3 regions of the Bacillus hominis genome follow, and region 2 is predicted to be linked to each of the others. Evidence: riboswitches for the same ligand, from Rfam matches in the RefSeq annotation. Region 2 holds a riboswitch; each other region holds the start of a gene.
The links. A riboswitch is a leader RNA that binds a small molecule or an ion and turns the genes downstream of it on or off. The one in region 2 is predicted to bind S-adenosylmethionine.
Positions count from the first base shown of each region.

Region 1: linked by a shared signal. The riboswitch ahead of QUF93_RS03400 (MetQ/NlpA family ABC transporter substrate-binding protein) and the one ahead of QUF93_RS04190 (methionine ABC transporter ATP-binding protein) in region 2 are both predicted to bind S-adenosylmethionine.
Region 3: linked by a shared signal. The riboswitch ahead of QUF93_RS28370 (bifunctional O-acetylhomoserine aminocarboxypropyltransferase/cysteine synthase) and the one ahead of QUF93_RS04190 (methionine ABC transporter ATP-binding protein) in region 2 are both predicted to bind S-adenosylmethionine.

Region 1 is NZ_JAUCFS010000005.1:172,215-176,050, reverse strand. Features, by position in the region: gene QUF93_RS03415 (FAD-binding oxidoreductase) at 1-259, opposite strand, end outside; gene QUF93_RS03410 (hypothetical protein) at 378-1,142, opposite strand; gene QUF93_RS03405 (NAD(P)-dependent alcohol dehydrogenase) at 1,298-2,206, shown strand; SAM riboswitch class I at 2,287-2,400, shown strand; gene QUF93_RS03400 (MetQ/NlpA family ABC transporter substrate-binding protein) at 2,486-3,298, shown strand; gene QUF93_RS03395 (methionine ABC transporter ATP-binding protein) at 3,311-3,836, shown strand, end outside.
Region 2 is NZ_JAUCFS010000005.1:331,046-334,881, forward strand. Features, by position in the region: gene pruA (L-glutamate gamma-semialdehyde dehydrogenase) at 1-295, shown strand, start outside; gene QUF93_RS04185 (cysteine hydrolase family protein) at 608-1,153, opposite strand; SAM riboswitch class I at 1,391-1,496, shown strand; gene QUF93_RS04190 (methionine ABC transporter ATP-binding protein) at 1,620-2,639, shown strand; gene QUF93_RS04195 (methionine ABC transporter permease) at 2,629-3,294, shown strand; gene QUF93_RS04200 (MetQ/NlpA family ABC transporter substrate-binding protein) at 3,314-3,836, shown strand, end outside.
Region 3 is NZ_JAUCFS010000005.1:4,962,557-4,966,392, reverse strand. Features, by position in the region: gene QUF93_RS28375 (chloride channel protein) at 1-1,079, opposite strand, end outside; SAM riboswitch class I at 1,402-1,506, shown strand; gene QUF93_RS28370 (bifunctional O-acetylhomoserine aminocarboxypropyltransferase/cysteine synthase) at 1,742-3,040, shown strand; gene metA (homoserine O-acetyltransferase MetA) at 3,024-3,836, shown strand, end outside.

The DNA of each region.
Region 1 (3,836 bases), 160 kb from region 2:
TCGGATAATACGTCTGCCCGCCTTGGCTATGTTGCATACCTGCAATAGAAATCTTCTCTCCAGAAACATTCGCATCTTGCACTAACTTTTTTAATGAACTTTCATCCTCAGCATTTTCAACACGTTTAATTTTCGTTGGAAGCAACTTTCCTACATCACTCATAATAGGATGATCCAGTTGCTCTTTGTATGTATATATAGATGTTGTGAGCAACACTGTATACGCTACAATTACAACTGCTATCTTTCTTTTTTTCAAATGGCACTCTCCTCTTCTAACGTTCTTCCTCTTCATATTGTACCTATTTTCCTACGAAGAAGGTATTAACAAAAAAGAGAGAGACCCTTTGTTTTAGGTCCCTCCCTCATCAAGACTGTTACTTTGCTACTGGCAATTGTATTGGCTCAAACTTTTCGTACGATGTATATTTTGCATTCGTAATAATGTGTGCCTTATCCTCACCATTACTACTCATAATCATATCTATCTTCGCTGATTCATATTTAAAATCTTTTGTAATGATATATTCTGCATCCACTTCTTCTATCTTTGCGTTTTGTGCTTGTAGCATTTTCTTCTGCGTTTCATCCATGCTAGCTAACATACTCTCTGTTTCTTGCCCTTTTAATATGAACTTCAGTTTATATTTGTCTCCGCTTTTCTCCATCTTCATTTTATCTAAAACTACTGCTGGCACTTCTAAATTATCTACAATATCTTGAGTTGCTTTCATTCCGCTAGCATTTAATTGCTCCTCCGGTACAGATATAACTTCTCCTGTATTAGGATTTTTCACCTGACCAGCAACTTTACCGTCCACAGCATAGACTACAACATCTGTACCAGAAACATTCATTTCAGAGCGAGAATTCTTTTTCTTTGGCTCTAATTGCATTTTAGCCTTTAGAATATTCATCTCTGTTCCTTCAGCTTTTATCCCTACATCATATGTCATCGTTACATTTTCCTCGTTTTTAAAAGCTTCATTCGCTTTCTTGAAAACATCCTTCGCTGCTAATTCCTTTTCTTTTTGTACCGATTCTTTTTTCGGTTCATCAGTTTTTGTTGTTTTCTCATTACTACACCCTGCACCTAAAATAACTGCAAGGACTAAACTAGAAGTTAAAATAAGTTTTTTCATAATTCCCCCTCCTTTCCAAAAGGATATCATCTATTTTCCTTTTAAATCCATATATTTTTAAATATTTCTATCTAATTTTATTCCTCTCATAACAACATGTTTCAAGAAACACTTAAATATGATGTAAAGAAAACAACTAAATTCAGGAGGTCATTATGAAAGCGATTATTTGCACAAAGTACGGACCACCTAATGTTCTCAAGCTCCAACATGTAAAAAAACCTACACCTAAAAAAAATGAAGTATTAGTGAAAATTCACGCAACAAGTGTAACGACTGGAGATTGTAGAATACGGGGCTTTAATAGCCCACTCTTATTTTGGGTTCCTATGCGGATCATATTAGGTTTCAGAAAACCGAGAAAACCTATACTCGGCGTAGAATTATCCGGGGAAATTGAAGAAGTAGGAACGGATGTAACTCTATTTAAAAAAGGAGACCAAGTTTTTGCATTAACAGAGCTTAATGTTGGTGGTTATGCAGAATATACATGTGTACATGAAAGTGGATTAGTAGCATTAAAACCTACCAATGTGACGTATGAAGAAGCTGCAGTTATTCCTTTTGGCGGAACTTCGGCATTACACTTCCTAAGAAAGGCCCGTATAAAAAGAGGGCAACAAGTGCTCATATACGGCGCATCTGGATCCGTAGGAACAGCTGCCGTACAACTTGCTAAATATTTCGGAGCGACCGTTACGGCTGTTTGTAGTAATTCAAATTTTGAACTAGTACAATCTTTAGGGGCTAATCACGTAATTGATTATACGAAAGAAGATTTTACAAAGCGAGATGAACGCTACGATATTATATTTGATGCAGTTGGAAAAATTAAAAAATCTCATTGCAAGAAAGCATTAACCGCTAACGGTAAATACGTGTCAGTCAATGGAATGATGGCAAAAGTAAGTAAAGAAGATATGTTTCTACTAAAAAAACTAACTGAAACAGAAAATCTAAAGCCTGTTATTGATAGAACTTACCCGTTAGAAGAAATTTCAGAGGCTCATACGTACGTAGAGATAGGACATAAAAAAGGTAATATTTCCATTACCTTAAAATAAAATATATTCAGAAAATAATGTTGACAATTCTTTTTGTAAGATTTACTATTAGTACCATATTTAAAAACTACATACACATACTCTTATCAAGAGTGGCGGAGGGACTGGCCCGATGATGCCCGGCAACCGAGCTTATAACGTATAAGCTAAGGTGCTAATTCCTGCAGAACGATTTTCGTTTTGGAAGATAAGAGAGGAACCTATTTCGTCTATTCGGCACCTCTCTTATTTTTGAGAGGTGCTTTTTATTTTGAAACGTATATTAAGGGGGAATTATAGATGAAAAAGGTATTATTAAGTATTGTAAGTGGAGCTGTATTATTGTTAGGTGCATGTGGTGCTAATTCTGATAAAGAGGTAAAAGCATTAGATGAGAAAAAGATTACCGTTGGTGTAACAGGCGGACCTCATGAACAAATTTTTGAGAAGGTGAAAGAAGTTGCAGCAAAAGATGGGCTCGAAATTGATGTAAAAGTATTTAATGATTACGTAGCACCGAACGTATCTTTAGATGAAAAAAGCCTTGATGTAAATAGCTATCAAACTAAATCTTATTTAGATGTATTTAAAGCCGAACGAAACATGAAATTAACTGAAGTATTTTCAACAGTAACATTCCCTATGGGCGTATATTCTAAAGACATAAAAGATGTAAAAGACTTAAAAGATGGCGACGCAATTGCTGTCCCAAACGATCCAACAAATGAACTTCGCGCTTTAAAGCTCTTTGAAAAAGCAGGCGTTTTAAAAGTTGATCCAAAGGCTACAGAAAAAGCGACTGCAAAAGATGTAATTGAAAATCCAAAAAACTTAAAGATTGTTGAATTAGAGGCATCTCAATTACCAACGCAGCTAAGTGAAGTGAAAGCAGCCGCAATTAACACGAACTTCGCATTAGGTGCAAAATTAAGTCCAGCGAAAGATTCTATTTTCCGCGAAGGAAAAGATTCACCATATGTGAACTGGGTTGTTGTTCGCACAGAGAACAAAGATGATGCAGTTGTAAATAAATTAAAGAAAGCTTATCAATCTAAAGAAGTAAAAGATTTCATTGAGAAAAAATTCGATGGTTCTGTTTTACCGTCTTGGTAGGAGCTGACTATAATGATTGAATTAAAAAACGTCTCCAAAGTATTTACAACAAAAAAAGGGAATGTTGAGGCTCTTAAATCTACTTCTCTTAAAGTAGAAAAGGGCGCGGTATTTGGAATCATTGGATATAGCGGTGCTGGTAAAAGTACATTAATTCGCTGTGTAAATTTATTAGAAAAACCAACGACAGGAAATATCATTGTAAACGATCAAGACTTAACAACCTTATCGACAAAAGAACTTGCAAAAGCGAGGCAAAAAATCGGCATGATTTTTCAAGGCTTCAATTTACTTAAAACCATTACCGTTTATGAAAACATCGCACTCCCCTTACGTCTATCTGGTCTGCCCAAAAATGAAATTGAAAAAAGGGTAGAAAAGTATTTACGCATTGTTGATCTCTTTAATAAAAAAGATGCCTATCCAAGTGAATTATCTGGTGGTCAAAAACAACGTGTAGCGATCGCTCGCGCACTATCTCATGAGCCTGAAGTTTTATTAAGTGATGAAGCAACGAGCGCATTAGATCCGGAAACGA
Region 2 (3,836 bases):
CGGACCAGTAGTAGCATTCTGTAAAGCAAAAGACTTTGATCATGCACTTGCAATTGCAAACAATACAGAATACGGTTTAACAGGAGCAGTTGTTACTAACAACCGTGACCATATTGAAAAAGCACGCGAAGACTTCCACGTTGGTAACTTATACTTCAACCGTGGATGTACTGGTGCAATCGTAGGTTACCAACCATTCGGTGGCTTTAACATGTCTGGTACAGACTCTAAAGCTGGTGGCCCTGACTACTTAGCACTTCACATGCAAGCAAAAACTACTTCTGAAACTTTATAAGAAATAGTAGAAGAGATCTTCACATACTGTGAAGATCTCTTCTGTTTGAGAAACTCTTTATAATAGAAGCTAGTTAATTTGAATCGAGAAATAATTACTAAATATTACTATTTATTCTTTGGGATTAGCTAAACCCTATTAATATCGGGATAAACATGAAAATAGAAACAAAACAACGAGAAAAATTGACTTATTAGTCATATTTTTTAGTATTCATTTTGAGGATTTCCTGTATAATACAATTTGAAAGAAAATCTATGGTTTGACAAGAGAACACTCCTTTCGGTTTTGCTCACTGAAAGGAGTGTTTTTTTAGGTCGCTAAAAACTCTTCTGTGCTCATTATATTTGCGTATACGCCATTTAAACTTGCCAAAATTGTATTATGAATATAAACAGCTGGTATAGTAGCATTCTTAAATGAAAGATCTTTTGTAGCACAAGCATCGTGTATTACAGTACAGTGAAGGCCAAAATCAAAAGCAGCCCTTACGGTAGCATCAATACACATATGGGTCATCATCCCGCATATTAAGACGTGCTCAATTCCTGAACGTTGTAATCGTTCTAGAAGGTCAGTTTCTCGGAAGCTATTTGGATAGTGTTTCAGTATAACAGTTTCCTCTCTCAGTGGACGAACATTTTCGTGAATATGGACACCTTCTGTATTTGGTTGGAAAAAAGTAGCGGTATCTTTTATAGCTACATGTTGGATATGAAAAATAGGTTCTTTTTTAATTCTAAAATGTTGTAGTAGCTGACTAGCATATTCACTTGCTTCTACTGGATTACGTAATTCCATCTTTCCATTTGGAAAATAATCATTTTGGATATCAACGAGTAAAAGGGCTGTTTTCATACACTTATCTTCCTCCGATTTCATATTCAAATAATGTTATTCAATTCGTAGAGAAGATTCTCCTTTTTAAAAATATAAGGCAGAAGAATTTTTAAATAAAAAATCACTATTTTATTATGGGTTTTTATTTGAAAATTTTAATAAAGAAATAGTTAATATTTTTTAGAAAAATATATTGACTCTTACTATTCTGAGTTCTATAATGAGAATTAATTAAATGACAATTAAATCGATACACTCTTATCCAGAGAGGTGGAGGGACTGGCCCTACGATACCTCAGCAACGGGTTTTTTAATACCGTGCTAATTCCAGCAAGCCTAAAATTGGCTTGGAAGATGAGAAGATGTGAACGAGTACATATAAGTGCTCTCCTTCTTATCTTTTACAAGTGATAAGAAGGAGAGCACTTTTTATTTTACCTCGAAAGCTCTACTTCAAGTTTTACAGCATATAGGAGGGAAGAAAATGATTTCTTTTAACAATGTAAGTAAAGTATATGAATCAGGTGGGCAATCTGTTCATGCGGTGGAGGATGTAACGCTGTCAGTTGAAAAGGGCGAAATTTTTGGCATTATCGGATTTAGTGGTGCTGGAAAGAGTACGTTATTACGTTTAGTAAATATGTTAGAAAGACCAACTGCAGGAACAATTTCAATAGATGATAAAGATATTACATCATTATCGACGAAGGAGTTGCGGAAACTAAGACAAAGGATTGGAATGATTTTCCAAAGTTTTAATCTATTTAATTCAAGAACAGTGTTTGGGAACATTGCTTATCCATTAAAGTTAGCGAAATTGCCGAAGAATGAGATAAAAGAAAGAGTGAATGAACTACTAAAATTTGTTGGTTTAGAAGATAAAGCGAACTATTATCCAGAACAGTTATCAGGTGGGCAAAAGCAGCGTGTTGGGATTGCAAGAGCACTTGCGACATCACCGGATATTCTCATATGTGATGAGGCAACATCAGCTTTAGATCCGGAAACAACGACAGAAATTTTAAACTTATTGAAGAAAGTAAATCGCGAATACAATTTAACAATTCTTCTTATTACACACGAAATGCATGTTGTGAAAGAAATTTGTCACCGTGTAGCTGTAATGGAGAAGGGAAAAGTTATTGAAGAAGGAAAACTGTTTGATGTTTTCACACAACCAAAAACAAAGACGACTCAAAACTTTGTACGTTCTGTTATTAATGACCACTTACCAGAAAGTGTTCTAGCGAAAATTCAAAACGGAGGTCAGATTTATCGCCTAACTTTTACTGGTGAGGAGACAGGACAGCCGGTACTATCATATATCGCAAAAAACTATAACGTTGATGTAAATGTACTGTACGGAAATATTATTGAACTTCAAAATGTGCTATTTGGAAATCTTCTTGTAGAATTGCAAGGTGAACAAAAGGAAATTCAAAAAGCATTACAACATCTAAGACTGCAAGTGCAGCTGAAGGAGGTAGAAGCTCATGCGAGTTGATTGGAGCATATTTTGGCCTCGCATATTAGATGCGACGGGGGATACCCTCTTAATGGTAATTGTAACCATTATATTCGCTACAATTCTTGGTATACCTCTAGGTTTACTATTATATGTAACGAGAAAAGGAAACTTTTTAGAAAATAAATGGGTCTTTTCTATTCTTAATATCATAATTAATACAATTCGTCCGGTTCCATTCATTATCTTTTTAGTAGCTTTAAGTCCAATAACAAGAAGTGTTATCGGAACGACGATTGGAACAGCCGCAGCAATCTTCCCAATGACGTTAGTTGCATCAATTGGTATTGCTAGAATGGTTGAAACAAATCTTGTTTCTGTTCCGAAAGGGGTAATTGAAGCAGCACAAGCAATGGGGGCTTCACCACTTAGAATTGTTTTTGAAATCCTCGTGCCAGAAGCGTTAGCTCCATTAATCTTAGGTGTAACGTTTATGACAGTTGGTTTAATTGAATTTTCAGCAGTTGCTGGGCTTGTCGGTGGTGGCGGTCTTGGTGACTTAGCAATGACATATGGTTATCAACGTTTTGATACATCAGTGATGTTCGTAACGGTTGTTTTACTTATCATTCTCGTACAGATAGCTCAAAATTTAGGAAACTACTTTGCGAAAGTCTTTTTACGCAGATCATAAAAAGGAAGAGGGGAAAAAAATGAAGAAAATTTTAGCATTTGCATTATCAGCGATCGTAGGAATTACAGCTTTAAGTGGCTGCTCAGGTGGAGACACAGGTGCAGGAGCGAAAGAGAAAGTAGTTCGCGTCGGTGTAACTGGAACAGATGGAGACGCTTGGGAAATTTTAAAGAAAAAAGCTGAAAAAGAAGGGATTAAAATTAAACTGGTTGAGTTCTCTGATTACACAACGCCCAACAAAGCGTTAGCCGATGGAGATATTGAACTAAACTCATTCCAGCACATTGCTTTCTTAGAGCAATTTAAAAAGGAGCATAAGTTAGATATTACAGCTGTTGGTACAACACAAATTGCACCGATGGGCTTATACTCTGAAAAATATAAGAAAGCAAATGAAATCCCAGATGGTTCAGAAATTGCTATTCCAAATGATCCAACGAACCAAGCGCGTGCATTAAAACTTCTTGATGCAGCTGGATTATTAAAGCTTAAGAAAGATTTCGGTTTATTTGGAGATCCAAGTGGCATTGCTGAAAATCCGA
Region 3 (3,836 bases), 4.6 Mb from region 2:
GTCGTGACGATGGCTACAGAAGCTATTGGATCTATAGGGATAATAGAAGCTATAGCATATCCGATACTTGATCCAGCAAATATAATTGGGAAAATATGTCCACCGCGCCAACCTGTATTTAAACAAACGGCAGTAATGCATAGTTTTAAAACTCCTGAAAGAAGTAATACCCAAAAAGATAAATGGCTCCATTCAACAACTAAATCTTTTAATTGATGTTCCCCTGAAAATAATGTGTATGGGAGAAAAGTCCCCGCAATTCCTAATAAAATACCACCTATAATTCCAAGTGTTATTTTGTATTCGCGGAAAGGATGGATGATTTTCTCTAATGTAAATTCTACTTTGAAATAAAAGAAACCAACGATAGCACCGATGCAAGTAAGAGGGAGAAAGGCGATCCATTCATTGATTGAAAGAGATCCTTCCCCAAAATCAACAATAAAGGATCCGCGATTATCGAATTTGCTAAGCAATAAATAAACGGAAAAACCAGCAAAAGTAGTAGTTAAATATACAATTGCTTTTTTTCCTTTAGAAAACTCGGAAATTTGTTCACCTTCATTTTCACTCGGAGCTAAATAACCGAATAATGGAGCGTTAAAAATGACACTTAAAGTAGCACCAATTCCAACTTCTGTTAGTTCGTTCATTCCCTTTAAAGCGAAGTTAAAGCGATCCCCTACCCATGTACAAAGTCCACCGATAATTCCAACAAGTGCGGCCTCTGGGCCTAGACTAGCTCCAAATATTAAAACAATAAGCGCAGTTAAAGTAGCTTTATGTACAAAATGGTATTCAATTCTACCTGTTTTTTTATATTCAGCCATCACTTCCGGCATAAGCCGTGGATATGTACCGAAGTATTTTTGTGTTAAACCAACGAGGAAACCACCGATGACTGTTACACAAATGGTGTAATAAGGGGGAGAAGAGAAAATAGTAGGTAAGTATCCCCAAATAAAGTGGATTCCGATATTTAACGTAACTAAAAATAACCAAACTGTAGCTCCTACTATAGAGCCTAAAAGAATGCCATATAGGGCAAGTATATAGTGCATGTCCTTTTTATCTGTCATGTTATACCTCCGTTATGTAAGTTTTAATGTAGAAAGGATTATATATGCTAGTGTGAAATGAATGGAATATATATAGTATCTTTGTGAGAGGTTGGCTTATTCAACATATATATTGGGATTTCATTAGAGCTTGGGTCCTATAAGTTAAACCACTTATTTAATTCTATATATTGATCGGAGTTTTTAAAAGGTCTTTTTCAAATGAATATGGAATATATTTCTTTTGTTGTTTCTATTAAATTTTTTACATTTAATTTAGAACATTCAGAAAAACTGTTTGACATCAGGAAATTATTGCTATAAAATCAACGGTAATTGCATAGTCTTATCAAGAAAAGGTGGAGGGACAGGCCCGATGAAACCTTGGCAACAGCCGTATAACGGAATTGTGCCAAATCCTGCAGGTAATAATCCTGAGAGATAAGAAAGAGCCCTTAGAGCGTGTTTTCAAACTGCTCCTTTCTTGTTTTCAGGAAAGGGGCAGTTTTTTATTTTGCATAAATTGAAACTTTAATCAGTGGGGGTTTTGTCCCTCTCCCACTGATTATTAGCCTTCACCAAACGGGCAGTTATCTCCCACCTAACTTCCTCGCATTCTTTGAATTTTGAGGTGGGAGTCTTACTGTCCGCAAGTAGCGGGATAAAAGAAAGGAGAATGAGAGATGGGAGAATCATGGGGAAAAGGAACGATTTGTGTGCAAGGTGGCTATACGCCAAAAAATGGTGAGCCGCGTGTTTTGCCACTTTATCAAAGTACAACGTATAAATACGATACGTCAGATGATTTAGCAGCACTATTTAATTTAGAGGCAGAAGGATATATATATACGCGTATTGGAAATCCTACTCTAGCTGCATTTGAACAAAAGTTATCAGATTTAGAAGGCGGTGTAGGGGCTGTTGCAACAGCTTCTGGGCAGGCAGCTATTATGCTTGCGGTTTTAAATATTTGCAGTAGTGGAGACCATTTACTTTGTTCTTCAACTGTTTACGGAGGAACGTTTAATTTATTTGGAGTGAGTTTGCGTAAGCTTGGCATCGATGTTACGTTCTTTAATCCTAATTTAACGTCAGATGAAATTGCGGCACTTGCTAATGATAAGACAAAGCTCGTTTATGCAGAATCGTTAGGAAATCCAGCAATGAACGTTTTGAATTTCAAAGAACTTTCAGCGGCAGCAAAAGAATTAGAAGTACCTTTTATCGTTGATAATACATTAGCGACACCTTATTTATGCCAGGCGTTTGAACATGGGGCCAATATCATTGTCCATTCTACAACGAAATATATTGATGGCCATGCAAGTTCTCTAGGTGGCATTGTAATAGACGGAGGGAACTTCGATTGGACAAATGGAAAATACCCTGAGCTTGTCGAACCTGATCCGAGTTATCACGGTGTAAGCTATGTTCAAAATTTTGGAGCAGCCGCGTATATTCTGAAAGCACGCGTTCAGTTATTAAGAGACTACGGAAACTGTATGAGCCCATTCAATGCGTATATTAGCAATATTGGCCTGGAAACATTGCATTTACGAATGGAGCGTCATAGTGAAAATGCTCTCGAAGTTGCTAAGTGGCTTGCTAATCATGATCGCATTGAATGGGTGAATTATCCAGGGTTAGATAGTAATGAAAATTACTCGTTAGCACAAAAGTATTTGAAAAAAGGTGCTAGTGGAGTTTTAACATTTGGTATTAAGGGCGGATTAGAAGCAGCAAAAGAATTCATCGCAAATGTAAAACTCGCAACTCTTGTAACGCATGTAGCTGATGCAAGAACTTGTGTAATACATCCAGCTAGTACGACGCATAGACAATTAAGTGCAGAAGATCAGCGGTTAGCTGGTGTTACATCTGATTTAATCCGTTTATCGGTCGGTATAGAAGATGTTTCTGATATTATTGCAGATTTAGAAGCAGCGCTAGTCGGAGGCAAACAACATGCCGATCATAATTGATAAAGATTTACCAGCTCGCAAAGTATTGCAGAAGGAAAATATTTTTGTAATGACGAAGGAGCGAGCAGCAACACAAGATATACGTGCTTTGAAAATTGCTATATTAAATTTAATGCCTACAAAACAAGAAACAGAGGCGCAATTACTTCGTTTAATTGGAAATACACCGTTGCAATTAGATGTTCATTTACTTCATATGGAATCGCATCTGTCTCGCAATGTAGCGCAGGACCATTTAACGAGCTTCTATAAAACATTCCGTGATATTGAGAATGAAAAATTTGATGGACTCATTATTACAGGAGCACCAGTTGAAACTCTTTCTTTTGAAGAAGTTGATTATTGGGAAGAGCTTGGACGTATTATGGAGTATTCAAAAACGAATGTAGCATCTACGCTTCATATTTGCTGGGGGGCACAAGCGGGTTTGTATTATCACTATGGTGTGCCGAAGTATCCTCTTGCGGAAAAAATGTTTGGTGTATTTGAACATGAGGTTTGCGAGCAACATGTGAAATTGTTACAAGGGTTTGATGAAGTGTTTTTTGCCCCGCATTCTCGTCATACAGAAGTACGAGAGAGTGATATTGAAAAGGTGAAAGAATTAACGTTATTAGCCAATTCTGAAGAAGCAGGTGTTCATCTTGTTATTGGGCAAGAGGGAAGGCAAGTTTTCGCACTCGGACATAGTGAATACAGTTGTGATACGTTAAAGCAAGAATACGAACGGGACTGCCAAAAAGGGTTAAAAATTGATGTGCCAAAAAATTATTTTAAACATAATAATCCGAATGAG